DNA from 3 places in the Luteibacter aegosomaticola genome. Region 2 is predicted to be linked to each of the others. Evidence: predicted binding sites of a transcription regulator. Region 2 holds the regulator's gene; each other region holds the start of a gene.

Region 1 (4,362 bases), 2.5 Mb from region 2:
TGCCAGCGGCGTTGGCCATCCGGCCACGGAAGATCGGCACGTCTTCGGCAAAGACCGTGGCGAGATCCGGCAGGCTGATCGGAATGATGTCGCCCTTGCGCAGGTGCAGGAAGTCGCCAATGGTGAGCTTGGCTTCCGCCAGCATGGAGGTGAGCTCCACTTCGGCATCCAGGATTTCTTCGTGCAGGTTCTGGATCCAGCGCTCATCGCGCTCGGCCCGGTCGCTCTGCACGCCGGCATCCAGCAGCTCGCGGATCGGCTCCACCATGGAATACGGGAGGGTGAGGTGGATTTCGCCACCACCACCATCGAGCTCCACGTGGAAACGCGACACCACCACGGTTTCGGTGGGGCTCACGATGTTGGCGAACTGCGGGTTGATCTCGGAATTCAGGAACTCGAACTGCATCTTCAGCACGGGCGACCACGCCTCGGCCATGGCGGCAAACGCCTCGGCCAGCACGATCTGGATTACCCGGTTTTCGGTCGGGGTGAAATCCCGGCCCTCGATACGGGCGTGGAAACGCCCATCGCCACCGAAGAAATTGTCGATGACCGTGAAGACCAGGCGCGGCTCGAACACCATGAGGGCCGTGCCACGCAGCGGTTTGATCCGGACGAGGTTGAGATTGCTCGGCACGGCCAGCGAATGGACGTACTCGTTGAACTTGGTCATCTTCACGCCAAGGACCGAGACCTCGCACGATTTCCGCAGCACGTTGAACAGGTTGGCGCGGAAATAACGCGCGAAACGGTCGTTGACCATTTCGAGGGTCGGCAGGCGGCCGCGAACGATACGGTCCTGCTGGGTGAAGTCGTAATCGGCGACCGAGCCAGGCGGCGGTGGCGGCTCGACCTCCGTCTCGACGGAGCCGCCTTCCACGCCCGCCAGGAGGGCATCGATTTCTTCCTGGGTGAGGATGTCGCTCATGGCCGGACGGCTCCCGTCACTGCATGATGAAGCTGGTGAAATACAGGGCGTCGACGCCCGGGCGGCCGATCTTTGCCTTCAGCACGCGCTGGACTTCGGCGAGGGCAGCGGCCTGGAGCTTCTGCTTGCCCTTCACATCGGAGAGCGCCTTCACGTCCTGCGCGGAGAACAGCATGAGCAGGGCGTTGCGGATCTCCGGATCAGCTTCCTTGGCGGCGGCGATCGCCTCGGGGTCGTGCGACATCACGTTGACGCCCACCTGCAGGAAACGCAGGGCGGTGTCATCCTGGAAATTAACGACGAAGGCCGGATCCAGCTGCAGGTAAACGGCAGGCTTGGCCTTGGCGGCATCCGCGGCGGCCTGTTCGGCGCTCTTGGGGTGGCCACCTTTCAGCATGAAGAAGGCACCGGCGCCGCCCGCGGCGAGCACCACAAGCGCGCCCACGATCAGCAGCAGCTTGCCCTTGCCCTTCTTCTTGACTTCTTCGCCTTCTTTTTTTGCCGTGGCCATGCGGGTGGAACCTCTTGATGCGGATGCGGTGTGTGGCTGGCCCATGGGGGCCCCGCAGGTATTGTTGCAAGCGGCGTGCCATCAAGCCCAGTAGGGAAAGGCGATCCAGACCCCGCTTTTAAAGGGTTTTTCGGCCAACCTGCCCTCATGACGCTGTAGGCGGAAAATTGACGCGTGACGTCATTACGTCACGCAAGCGCGTCACGCCACTTCGTCGACCAGCCCGCGCGAGACGCGCGAGGTCGCGGCAGTCACCAGCGTGTCGCCCGAGCCGTCGGCATCGCCCGTCGAGCTACCGCCCTGCCCCTGGCCCTGGCTGCCGCCCTGCTGCTGCGCGTTGCCCTGGTTCACCTCGGCCTGGCCGAGGGAAAGGCCGTGATGGGCCAGCAGCGTGTCCAGGTTCGAAAGCGTCTGCTGCACGGCGTGCACGGCCGCCGGGTGCTGGGCCATGATCGCGACGTTCACCTTGCCGCCGTCCACGTTCACGCGCACATCCATGCTGCCAAGTTCTTCGGGGTGCAGCTTGATGCGCGCTTCCTTGACGTCACCGGCCGCCGAACTCATCCACGCGATCTGCTCGCCCAGTTCCTGGCTGAACTGCGGGGACGTTGCGGCCTGCGTTGCCTGAAGCTGCACAGGGCCGGTGAGCTGGTCCGGTGCCTGGGTGTGGGCAAGCGGCATCGGGCCAATGTTCGCGGGATCAACACCCTTGGTGTCGTCCTTTGTCGCGCCAGCGACCGCCCCCTCCGTGGCGAGGAGCGTTGCAAACGGCGAGGTACCCAGCTTCGCGGTGTCCGCCGTGCCAGTGGCCGTCGCGGCCGCGTTCGCCGTGAGGGCGTTCAGGCCATCCGGCTTCGCCGCGGCCGCGGCATCTGCCGCATCACCCTTGGCGCCGGTCAAGGCGGCCAGTGCGTCGGCACCCTTGCCCGTCACCGCATCTTTAACGAGGCCAAGGCCCTTCGCCAAAGCCTGCGTCGCCGGGACCGGCACGCCGATGAGCGCAAGCATCGATGTGGCGAGCGAGGTGTCGTCACTATCCTTCTTGCTGTCGTCGTTCTTGTCGGCGTCGTCATCCTTGCTCGCCTTGGTATCGCTCTTCTTCGTATCCGACGAGCTCTTCGCCGACGTATCGGAGCTGCTATCGGAGGACGACTTCTTCGCCGAGGTATCGTGGTGCGAGTCGTCCGCCTTGTGCGTGTGCGCATCCGCGCGCGCGGCACCCAGGGCATGGTCAAAGCTCTTCTGCGGCGCCGACGTATCGGTGGCGCTGGACGACGACGCTGCCGAAGGCGCAGGCGCCGCCGCATGCGTGGTGGCCTGGGGGCGCGCGGCGTTGAGGAGAAGCGAGGCGTTGTTCATGCGTTTGGCTCGATAAGGTCGATCAGGGGGAGGCGTGGCGTGATGCACGGCATGCCTCTCACCGGGGATTGCGGCGATATTGGGAACGTTCGTCGGCCTGTTCCTGCTCGCGACGGTCCTGCGATTTCCGTTCCTGCTCGCGATATTTGGTCGTCACCGAATCCAGCGCCTTGGCGCGGCCACGGGCTTCGCTCCAGTCGGTGCGCGCTCGCTCGAGGGCGCGCTCACGGCGCTGCACCTCGCCCAGCTGCTGCACGATCGCCATATCGATTTTCTGCAGGAACTGCTGGCGGTTAAGCAACTCGGCCACGCCGATGCCCGAAGGCATTTCCGCGTATTCATTGCGGTAACGGCGCAGCTCGACCAGCTGCTGCTCCGCGTCGGCCACGGCGCGCTGCTGGGTCGCCAGCATGCGCGTCGCCTCTTCCGCCTTCTCGGCGGCGAGGTTCACGACAGGCTGGAGGCGATCGGCGCGCGACGGCATCAGCCAGCCCTCGCGACGTCAGCCAGGCCGGCCTCGGCGTCATCGAGATTCACCGGCTCGTCAGTCTCCTGCTGGAGGAAGGCCGAGAGTTTCGGGTACAGCGCGATGGCCTCGTCGGTGCGGGGATCGCTCCCCTGCTTGTACGCACCCACGGCGATCAGGTCACGCTGCTGGCGGTACGCGGAATACACCTGGCGGAAGCGCTGCGCGGCCCGCATGTGGTCCTTGCTCACCACCGAGGGCATGACGCGGCTGATGGACGCTTCGATATCGATAGCCGGGTAGTGGCCGGCCTCGGCCATATCGCGCGAAAGGACGATGTGGCCATCGAGGATGGCGCGCGCCGAGTCCGCAATGGGATCGTGGCGGTAGTCATCGCCCTCGGTCAGCACGGTGTAGAACGCGGTAATCGAACCACGGCCTTCGGCATCGTTGCCTGCGCGCTCGACGAGCGCGGGCAGCATGGCAAACACGGACGGCGGATAACCCTTTGTCGCGGGCGGCTCGCCGATGGCCAGTGCGATCTCGCGCTGCGCCTGGGCATAACGGGTCAGCGAATCCATGAGCAACAGGACGCGCTTACCCTCATCACGAAAATGTTCTGCAACGGCGGTGGCCACCTGGGCGCCACGAAGGCGCGACAGCGGCGGTGCATCGGCGGGTGCAGCGATAACGACGGCACGACGACGCCCCTCTTCGCCCAGCGTATGGTCGACGAATTCCTTCACTTCGCGGCCGCGCTCGCCGATCAGCCCCACCACCACGACATCGGCATTGGTGAAGCGGGTCATCATGCCCATGAGCGTGGATTTACCCACGCCGGAGCCGGCGAACAGGCCGATACGCTGGCCACGGCCCACGGTGAGCAGGGAGTTGATCGCGCGCACGCCGGTATCAAGCGGCGTATCGATCGGCTGGCGCAGCATCGGGTTGATCGGCTCGCGGCGCAGGGGCGCACGCTCGCGCGTGAGCAGCGGACCCATGCCGTCAAGCGGCACGCCATCGGGGCCGATCACGCGGCCAAGCAGCGAATCGCCTACGGGTATGCCAGACACCGACGCCACAGGGGTCACCCGC
Region 2 (4,362 bases):
GACGGCAGCCCGGCGACGGTGCAGCAGCAGGACGATGACGGCAACTGGATGCACGGCCATGCCAAGAACATCGATTACCACAACGATACGGGCATCGCGATCCTGACCACCAATGCCCACATCGACCAGCCCACCAAGGGCACGGCCGATGGCGACAAGCTCACCTACAACACCAACGACAGCACGATGACGGGCGAGAGCAACGGTGAAGCCACCGTGCACATGACCTTCCAGCCGAAGACCCAGCCAGGCGCCGCACCGGCCGCCAAGCCGGGCGCACCGGCTGCACCGGCCACGCCGCCCGCCGCCCCTGCCGACACCCAGAAGAAGCCCTGACCCGATGCTTTCAGCCCAAGGCCTGCAGAAGCGGTTCCGCGCCCGCCAGGTAGTGCGTGATTTCGCTTTTTCCATTCGCGAAGGCGAAGTCGTGGGCCTGCTTGGCCCCAACGGCGCCGGCAAGACCACCTGCTTCTACATGGTGGTGGGCCTGATCCAGGCCGACGCGGGCCAGATCAAGCTCGATCAGCAGGACATCACCGGCCTGCCGATGCACTCGCGCGCCAAGCTCGGCATCGGTTACCTGCCGCAGGAAGCCTCGGTGTTCCGCCGCCTCAGCGTGTCCGACAACATCCTGGCCGTGCTGGAACTGCGCGACAACATGACGCAGAAGCAGCGCGAGGATGAACTCGAAAGCCTGCTCGACGAACTCAAGATCTCGCACATCGCCGAACAGAAGGGCATCAGCCTTTCAGGTGGCGAGCGCCGACGCGTGGAAATCGCACGCGCCCTCGCCGCGCGTCCGCGCTACATGCTCCTCGACGAGCCGTTCGCAGGCGTCGACCCCATCTCGGTGGGCGAGATCCAGCGCATCGTGCGCCACCTTAAGGAACGTGGCATCGGCGTGCTCATCACCGATCACAACGTCCGCGAAACGCTCGGCATCTGCGACCGCGCCTACATCCTCAACGATGGTGAAGTGCTTTCGCGCGGCACGCCCCAGCACATCCTGGCTGACGAAAAAGTCCGCGAGGTGTACCTGGGCCGTGAATTCCGGATTTAACGCGCGGCACAGGTTGCGCAGAATCGGCCAGCTGGCCTAGACATGCGGGGCGCTGGTTTCAAAGGGCCGCGTGGGGTTACGATGGGTTGTAACCCGATCTTGCGAAGGTAATGAAACCTGGACTTCAGTTTCGCCTGCATCAGCAGCTCACGCTGACGCCACAGCTCCAGCAGGCCATCCGCCTGCTGCAGTTGTCGCAGCTGGAGCTTGAGGCCGAACTCCGCCAGATAGCGGAAAGCAACCCACTCCTCGAGTTCGCGGAAGATGCCGAATCCGAGCCCGAGGCTGCGGAAGAATCCGCCAGCTTCGACGAGGCCATGGAATACCGGGCCCGCGACGAGCAGCCCGCCAAGGCCACCCGCGAGGAAGAATCCACCGCGTCGCCTTCCGAGGATCTCGCCCCTGAATGGGACGACGACCGTTTCCACGGCGAGGCGGGGGATTACGCCGGCGCGCCGTCGCGTAACGGCGGCGGCGATGAAGAAGGCTTCGAGCCCCAGAACGCCGCGCCGGAAAGCCTCCAGCAACACCTGGAATGGCAGCTCAACCTCTCGCAGTTCACGCCGCGCGACCATGCGATCGCCACCGCGATCATCCACGTGCTGGATGAGGACGGGTACCTGCGTGACGGCCTGGAGGCGGTGCAGAGCGCCCTGCGCGAGTTCCATTGCGACCTCGACGAGATCGAGGCGGTGCGCAAGCGCATCCAGCGCTTCGACCCCACGGGCATTGCCAGCCTCGACCTGCGCGATTGCCTGCTCTGCCAGCTGAGCCAGTTCTCGGACGAGACGCCCCAGCGCAACCTGGCGGTACGCATCGTCACCGACGAAATCGAGTTGCTGGCCCGCAACGACACCAGCAAGATCGCCCGGCGCCTGAAGGCGGCCGAGGCCGATGTCGCCGTGGCCGCCTCGCTCATCCGCAGCCTCGATCCCCGCCCGGGCGCGGCGCTTGACGCCACCCCGGTGGAATACGTGGCGCCCGATGTCTACGCGCGGCGTGAGAACGGCCGCTGGCGGGTCAGCCTGAATCCCGATGCCCAGCCCCGGCTAGGCCTCAACCAGCATTACTGCAACCTGATCGCCCGTGCCCGCGGCGATGACGCCACGTGGATGAAGGGCCAGCTGCAGGAGGCCCGCTGGCTCCTGAAGAGCCTGCAGTCGCGCGCCGAGACCCTGACCAAGGTCGCCGAGGTCATCGTCCGTCGGCAGAGCGCCTTCCTCGATTACGGCCCCGAAGCCATGCACCCCCTGGTCCTGCGCGAGGTGGCGGAGGAAGTGGGCATGCATGAATCGACCATTTCCAGGGTAACCACGCGCAAGTACATGCATACGCCGCGCGGTACCTTCGAGCTCAAGCACTTCTTCTCAAGCGGCGTCGCTACGGAAGACGGTGGCAGCGCGTCTGCCACGGCCATCCAGGCCATGCTGCGCAAACTGGTCACGGCGGAGGATCCGCGCCGCCCGCTGTCCGACCAGGCGCTCGCGGAGGAATTCCATCGACGCGGTATTCAGGTCGCACGCCGTACGGTGGCCAAGTACCGCGAGGCGATGCGGATCCCCAGTTCCAGTGAACGCGTGCGAGCCGGTTAAGCCACACGCGGAACCCCATCGGAGGATCACGGTCCCACGTTTGAAAGGTTCAGGAGCGGCAATCGCCACTCCCCTCTCGCCGCCCCAGCGGCGGCACCCTCAGTAAGAAGGAGGCGTCATGCAAATCCAGATCAGCGGCCAGCACATCCAGATCACCCCTGCCCTGCGCGAGCGCGTGGAACAGCAAATTGGCCGCTTCGAACGCCTTTTCGACAACATCACCGCCCTGGACGTCGTGTTATCCGTGGACAAGGCCGAGCATAAGGCCGGCGGCACGCTCCACTGTTCGGGCACCCGCCTCCACGCCGAGGGCCTGGCCCGCCAGCAGGACGGCACGATCAGCGACCGCATGTATGCCGCGATCGACGAAATGATCACAAAGCTGGCCGACCAGCTGAAGAAGCATAAGGAAAAGCTCAAGGATCACCACAACAGCGAGGTCCGCGAGGCCCGCGCCGCCACCTGAAGCCCCTGAGCGGGCCTGTGGCACAATATAAGCAAGCCGGCACCCCCGTGTGCCGGCTTTCTTTTTGACAGGAACCCCCGCGTGGATCGGCTTACCGCCCGACAACTCTTCGACGGCGTCCATGAACGCATGGCTTTGCGCTGGGTCGCAGGCATGCGGGGCGAATCCCGTGTCCTGGAGCCGAATACCAAGCAGAGCCGCCGCCCGTCCCTGGTCGGCTACCTCAACGTGATCTACCCCAACAAGGTGCAGATCATCGGTACCGAGGAGCTCAACTACCTCGACGGCCTGGATTCGCGCCAGCGCTGGGAGGCCATCCACAAGATCGCCGCCTACCAACCGGCTGCACTCATCGTCACGAAGGACCAGGCGATCCCGCCGGATCTTCGCGAGGTGGCTGAAGAAACCGATACCCCACTCTGGCAAAGCACCAAGCGCGGCCACGAGCTGCTCACCTACCTGCAATACCACCTGGCACGCACGCTTGCCCCGCGGGTCACCCTGCACGGCGTGTTCCTCGAGGTGTTCTCCATCGGCGTGCTGATTACCGGCGACCCGGGCTCGGGCAAGAGCGAGCTGGCGCTGGAACTCATCAGCCGCGGCCACCGGCTCGTCGCCGACGATGCCACCGAGTTCACCCTGATCGCCCCGGATGTCATCGACGGCGCCTGCCCCGAGCTGTTGCAGGACCTGCTCGAAGTGCGCGGCCTCGGCGTCCTCAACATCCGCGAGATGTTCGGCCATACCGCCGTCAAACCATCGAAGTACCTGCGCCTGGTCATCCATCTCAAACCGATGAAGGATGGCGAGGAAACCGACGCCATGACCCGCCTCACCGGCGATGTCAGCCGGCGCAACGTGCTGGACGTGGACGTGCCCAAGATCACCATCCCCGTGGCACCTGGTCGCAACCTGGCGGTGCTTGTGGAGGCGGCCGTGCGCAACCATGTACTGAAGAGCAAGGGCATCGATCCTGCCCAGACCTTCATCGACCGGCAGGCGCACCAGATGCGCCGCTTCTCTCCATGGTGAGTGCGGTGAACAACGAGCTACCCAAAGGCCCCATCGTCGAAGCCGGCGCCATCCACCTCGTCGTCCTCACCGGCATGTCCGGCGGCGGCAAGACGGTGGCCCTGCGTGCGCTGGAGGACCTCGAGTTCTACTGCGTCGACAACATGCCCGCGGAGCTCATCCCGCAGCTGGTCGCCGCCGTCAGCCAGGGTGAACACGGCCCGCGCCGACGC
Region 3 (4,362 bases), 1.0 Mb from region 2:
CGCCGGCCTGATGAATCCCTGCGTGTTCTCCCATGGCCCCAATGCGGTGAAGCCGCCTGTCGATCGGCTAGCCCGGGCGGGACGTATCCTCATCCTCGCATCGGAATTCGACACCATTACGCCGATTGCCGGCGCCGTTCGCATGATCAACGCATTGCCGAACGCGAAGATGCTTGTCCTGCGTGGTGGATCGGATCACATGCTGTTCGCCATGACCGAGCAGGCCTGCATCGAGCGGTCCACGGCGCGCTTCCTCGTCGATGGCCGCACACCCACGTCTCAGCTCACCGAATGCCTGGTCGATGTGGATCCCGCCCGTCCTGCGCCAGACGCGCCGACGGGAGGCACCGCCGCATGGCAGGCGCGGCGCGCGCAACTTCGCGAGATCGCCGGCGGCGATGCGTTAGCTGCCTTGTTCTCACCATTGGCGGTGCGCTCGGGTGACACCGCGGATGCGAGCGAGTAAGCCCGCTCATTGCGGCCTTCTTCTATCAAGGACGACACCATGCCATCGCGACATACGCTTGCGCGTCACGCGCTCATCCTCGCACTATTTGTTTTCGCCGTCGTTTGCCCTCGCCCCGCCTCGGCTACGATCTCCTGGGGCCTTTGTCCAGAGAGTTGGGTACGCACACCGTCTGGCGCGTTGGGGCAGCGCCTGCAATGTGGCACGCTGCTCGCGCCGTTCGATCACCTCTTGCCTGACGGGCGCAACGTTCACGTGGGCGTCGTACGTGTCCAGGCGGCTCACGCCGACGAACGGGAAGGCGCCATCTTCTTCAACAAGGGCGGCCCCGGCGGCCATCCCGGCCGGCTTCTGCGTTCCATGGCGGAGGGCTGGACCGGCATGGACATCAACGATCCCGACGATGGCGACAAGCGCCGTCTCGCGGAGCGGTTCGATCTGATCGCCGTAATCCCCCGTGGCCTCGACGGCAGCGAGCCCATCCGCTGTGTTAGCGGGCTGCCGCCACGCCACGCGTTTCTTCCCACCGATCAGAGCGATGCCAACTGGGCGCAGGCGGTCGATGACGCCCAGGCCGTGGCCGACGCATGCTTGTCTCCCGCCTTTCCGAGCGTGCGCTACGTGAATACCGAACAGCATGTGCACGACATGGATGCCGTGCGGCGAGCCTTGGGCGATGAGCGCCTGAATTTCTATGGCATCTCTTACGGAGGCCGTGTGGGCGCGTGGTACGCCGCTACCTACCCGGCGCATACCGGCAGGCTCCTGCTCGATTCCAGCATGGATTTCACCCATGACTACCGGACGGCACTTCGCCTTTCGCAGGTCGCGCGACAACGTGAGTTCGACGATGACGTGCTGGCACCGCTCCTGCGCGAACCTTCGCGGTTCGGTCTTGGCTCATCGGCGGATGACGTCGCCGTTGCGGTCGAACAGATTCCGGCACGGGCACGCGCCGCGTGGACGGGGTGGCTGGATTCGACACCCCGGCTTGCCGCCGCCTTACACGTCGCCGGATGGCTGGAACGCTCAGCCCCTGCGGATCTCACGGCGATGAGCCGACTCATCCGCCGTGCCCGCTTCAGCACGGAGCCTATCCTGGACTCGCGTATTCGCTGGGAGGCGACGCAGCTATCGAGCATTCTCTACACACCGCCCCAGGCCGGTGCGAGTTATGGCCTGGGTCCTGAGGGCGACTCGGTACGAATCATCACGGCGTGTAACGATGCGCCGTGGGGACGCGACGACGCGACCATTCGTGAAAGCCTGCGTCAGTACGCATCGCGTTTCATCCATTTCAACGGTAGCGAGATCCTTGAAGAACTGACCTGCACGCACTGGGGTGGGCACAGTGCACGCCAGCCCGATCTCTCGATACTGGCCAACGCGCCTCCTTTCCTATTGATCCAGTCCGAGAAGGACACCTCGACCCCGTTAGCCGGAGGCAGCTTCATCCTCGATGCTTTCCCCAACGCACGCATGCTTCTCGTCCGCGAATCGAAGCAGCACGGCATCTTCAATTTCACGACCTCCGGTTGCATCGAGCGTACGGCGGCGACTTACTTGCTGAGCGGCGCGTTACCTGAATCCCGGTCGCGGGTATTCGCCTGCGGCGATGCCAATGAAAATCCCGCGGAAGCGCTACCCGGCACGCCGCGTCCGCCGACAGCACCTGTGGCCGTTGACGAGCCTCCGCTACAGGAACACGACGAATTCTGAGCCGAAAGCAAAAAAGAGGGGAGCCGAAGCTCCCCTCCTATTCCTCACCCCGAGGAATGCGATCAGATCGCGTAGTACATCTGGAACTCGAGCGGGTGGGTGCTCGCGCGGTAGCGGGTCACTTCCTGCATCTTAAGCGCGATGTAGCCGTCGATGAAGTCATCGGTGAACACACCGCCGGCCTTCAGGAAGTCGCGATCCTTGTCGAGCGCGGCGAGCGCTTCGTCGAGGCTGGCGCACACCTGCGGGATGTTCTTCTCTTCTTCGGGCGGCAGATCGTACAGATCCTTGTCGGCCGGTGCACCCGGGTCGATCTTGTTCAGGATGCCGTCGAGGCCAGCCATCATCAGCACGGTGAAGGTCAGGTAGCCCGACTGCATCGGATCCGGGAAGCGGATTTCGATGCGGCGGCCCTTCGGGCTGGCCACGTACGGGATACGGCACGACGCCGAACGGTTACGCGCCGAGTAGGCGAGCATCACCGGCGCTTCGAAGCCCGGGACCAGGCGCTTGTAGCTGTTGGTGGTGGAGTTGGCGAACGCGTTGATGGCCTTGGCGTGCTTGAAGATGCCGCCGATGTACCACAGCGCCGTCTGCGACAGGCCGCCGTAGAGGTCGCCTGCGAAGAGGTTCTCGCCGTTCTTCGACAGCGACTGGTGCACGTGCATGCCCGAGCCGTTATCGCCAACGATCGGCTTCGGCATGAAGGTGACCGTCTTGCCCGCCTGGTGGGCGACGTTCTTGATGACGTACTTCATCGTCATCAGTTCGTCGGCCTTCTTCACCAGCGTGTTGAAGCGGGTGCCGATTTCGCACTGGCCCGCGTTCGCGACTTCGTGGTGGTGCACTTCGACGACCTGGCCGAGCGACTCGAGGACCTTGCACATATCGGCGCGCAGATCGCCCAGGCTATCGACCGGGCTCACCGGGAAATAGCCGCCCTTCACGCCCGGACGGTGGCCGGTGTTGGTGCCGTCGTACTTGTAGCGCGACGACCAGGCGGCTTCTTCCGAGTTGATCTCGTAGAAGACGCGGCCCATGTCGTTCTGCCAGCGGATCGAATCGAAGATGAAGAACTCCGGCTCCGGGCCGAAGAACGCGGTATCCGCGATGCCGGTGGACTTCAGGAAGGCTTCGCCGCGCTTGGCGATCGAGCGCGGGTCGCGGCCGTAGGCCTGCATGGTGCTCGGCTCGAGCACGTCGCAATGCAGGATCAGCTGCTTGTGCGCGCTGAACGGATCGAGGTGGGCGGTATCCGGGTCCGGCATCAGCACCATGTCGGACTCGTTGATGCCCTTCCAGCCGGGGATCGACGAGCCATCGAACATCTTGCCGTCTTCAAAGGTGCCTTCGTCGATCTGGTGGGACGGGAAGGTCACGTGGTGGTGCTTGCCGAGCATGTCGGCGAAGCGCAGGTCGACGAACTCGATTTCCTCGTCCTGGATCAGGTTCAGCACTTTCGAAGCGGCGGACATGGGCAAACCTCGGTATTAGGTATGTGGGCGCAGGGCTTATAGCAATCGCTATGCCAGCGGCTCCGGAGCGACGGACCGGCCTGGAACAAGCCCCGGCATCATAGAACGCCTAAATGACACGTGCAGGGTTGCACCATATCGGTGCATTCGACCGCACGATGCACCATATCGGCTGCGCTGAAGGGCGACGGCAAGGGCTATGCTGCGGCCATTCTCCGACTCAATGGCTCGTCATGGATGACCTATCGGCTTGGCGCCGCCAACTCACCCAGCCACTCATTCTCGCCGCCTGCCTCGTAAGCCTGACGGCAAGCGCCCAGACGCTACCGCCCATCGATATAGGCGGTGCCCCCGAACCACCCGTTGACATCGCGTCGCTCGTCGCACACTTACGCAGCCCGTCGACCGACCCGATCGACGACTACCCCAGCGAACTTTTCGAACTGGCCGCTTTAGGGCCGGCAGCAGGCCCCGAGGCTGGCGAAACAGTCACCGCCCTGCTCGCTAGTCCTCGCCCTTACCTCCGGGCCATGGCGGCGGCGGCGCTAGGCTTCATGCAGTACGCACCCGCGCGTAAGCGACTACAAGAAGCGCTCTCGGATGAAACGGATGCGGCCACCAGCGCTTATGCGGCGATGTCCCTTGGCCGCCTTGGAGACCGTGCCGCGCTGCCCGCGTTGCGCGAGGCGGCGCGATCCTACT

The links. Region 2 encodes sigma-54, which starts transcription at its own class of promoters, with help from an activator protein. Its sites were predicted from a motif close to TGGCACGNGCNTTGC; they were not measured.
Region 1: the regulator sigma-54 is predicted to act here: its motif matches at 1,509-1,523, upstream of L2Y96_RS16615 (flagellar basal body-associated FliL family protein).
Region 3: the regulator sigma-54 is predicted to act here: its motif matches at 3,702-3,716, upstream of glnA (type I glutamate--ammonia ligase).

The regions. Positions count from the first base shown of each region.
Region 1 is NZ_CP095741.1:3,735,115-3,739,476, forward strand. Features, by position in the region: gene fliM (flagellar motor switch protein FliM) at 1-931, opposite strand, end outside; gene L2Y96_RS16615 (flagellar basal body-associated FliL family protein) at 948-1,442, opposite strand; gene L2Y96_RS16620 (flagellar hook-length control protein FliK) at 1,644-2,801, opposite strand; gene fliJ (flagellar export protein FliJ) at 2,860-3,285, opposite strand; gene fliI (flagellar protein export ATPase FliI) at 3,285-4,362, opposite strand, start outside.
Region 2 is NZ_CP095741.1:1,151,726-1,156,087, reverse strand. Features, by position in the region: gene lptA (lipopolysaccharide transport periplasmic protein LptA) at 1-336, shown strand, start outside; gene lptB (LPS export ABC transporter ATP-binding protein) at 341-1,060, shown strand; gene L2Y96_RS05100 (RNA polymerase factor sigma-54) at 1,171-2,652, shown strand; gene hpf (ribosome hibernation-promoting factor, HPF/YfiA family) at 2,771-3,118, shown strand; gene hprK (HPr(Ser) kinase/phosphatase) at 3,248-4,150, shown strand; gene rapZ (RNase adapter RapZ) at 4,144-4,362, shown strand, end outside.
Region 3 is NZ_CP095741.1:138,209-142,570, reverse strand. Features, by position in the region: gene L2Y96_RS00655 (alpha/beta fold hydrolase) at 1-466, shown strand, start outside; gene L2Y96_RS00650 (alpha/beta fold hydrolase) at 506-2,185, shown strand; gene glnA (type I glutamate--ammonia ligase) at 2,248-3,660, opposite strand; gene L2Y96_RS00640 (HEAT repeat domain-containing protein) at 3,894-4,362, shown strand, end outside.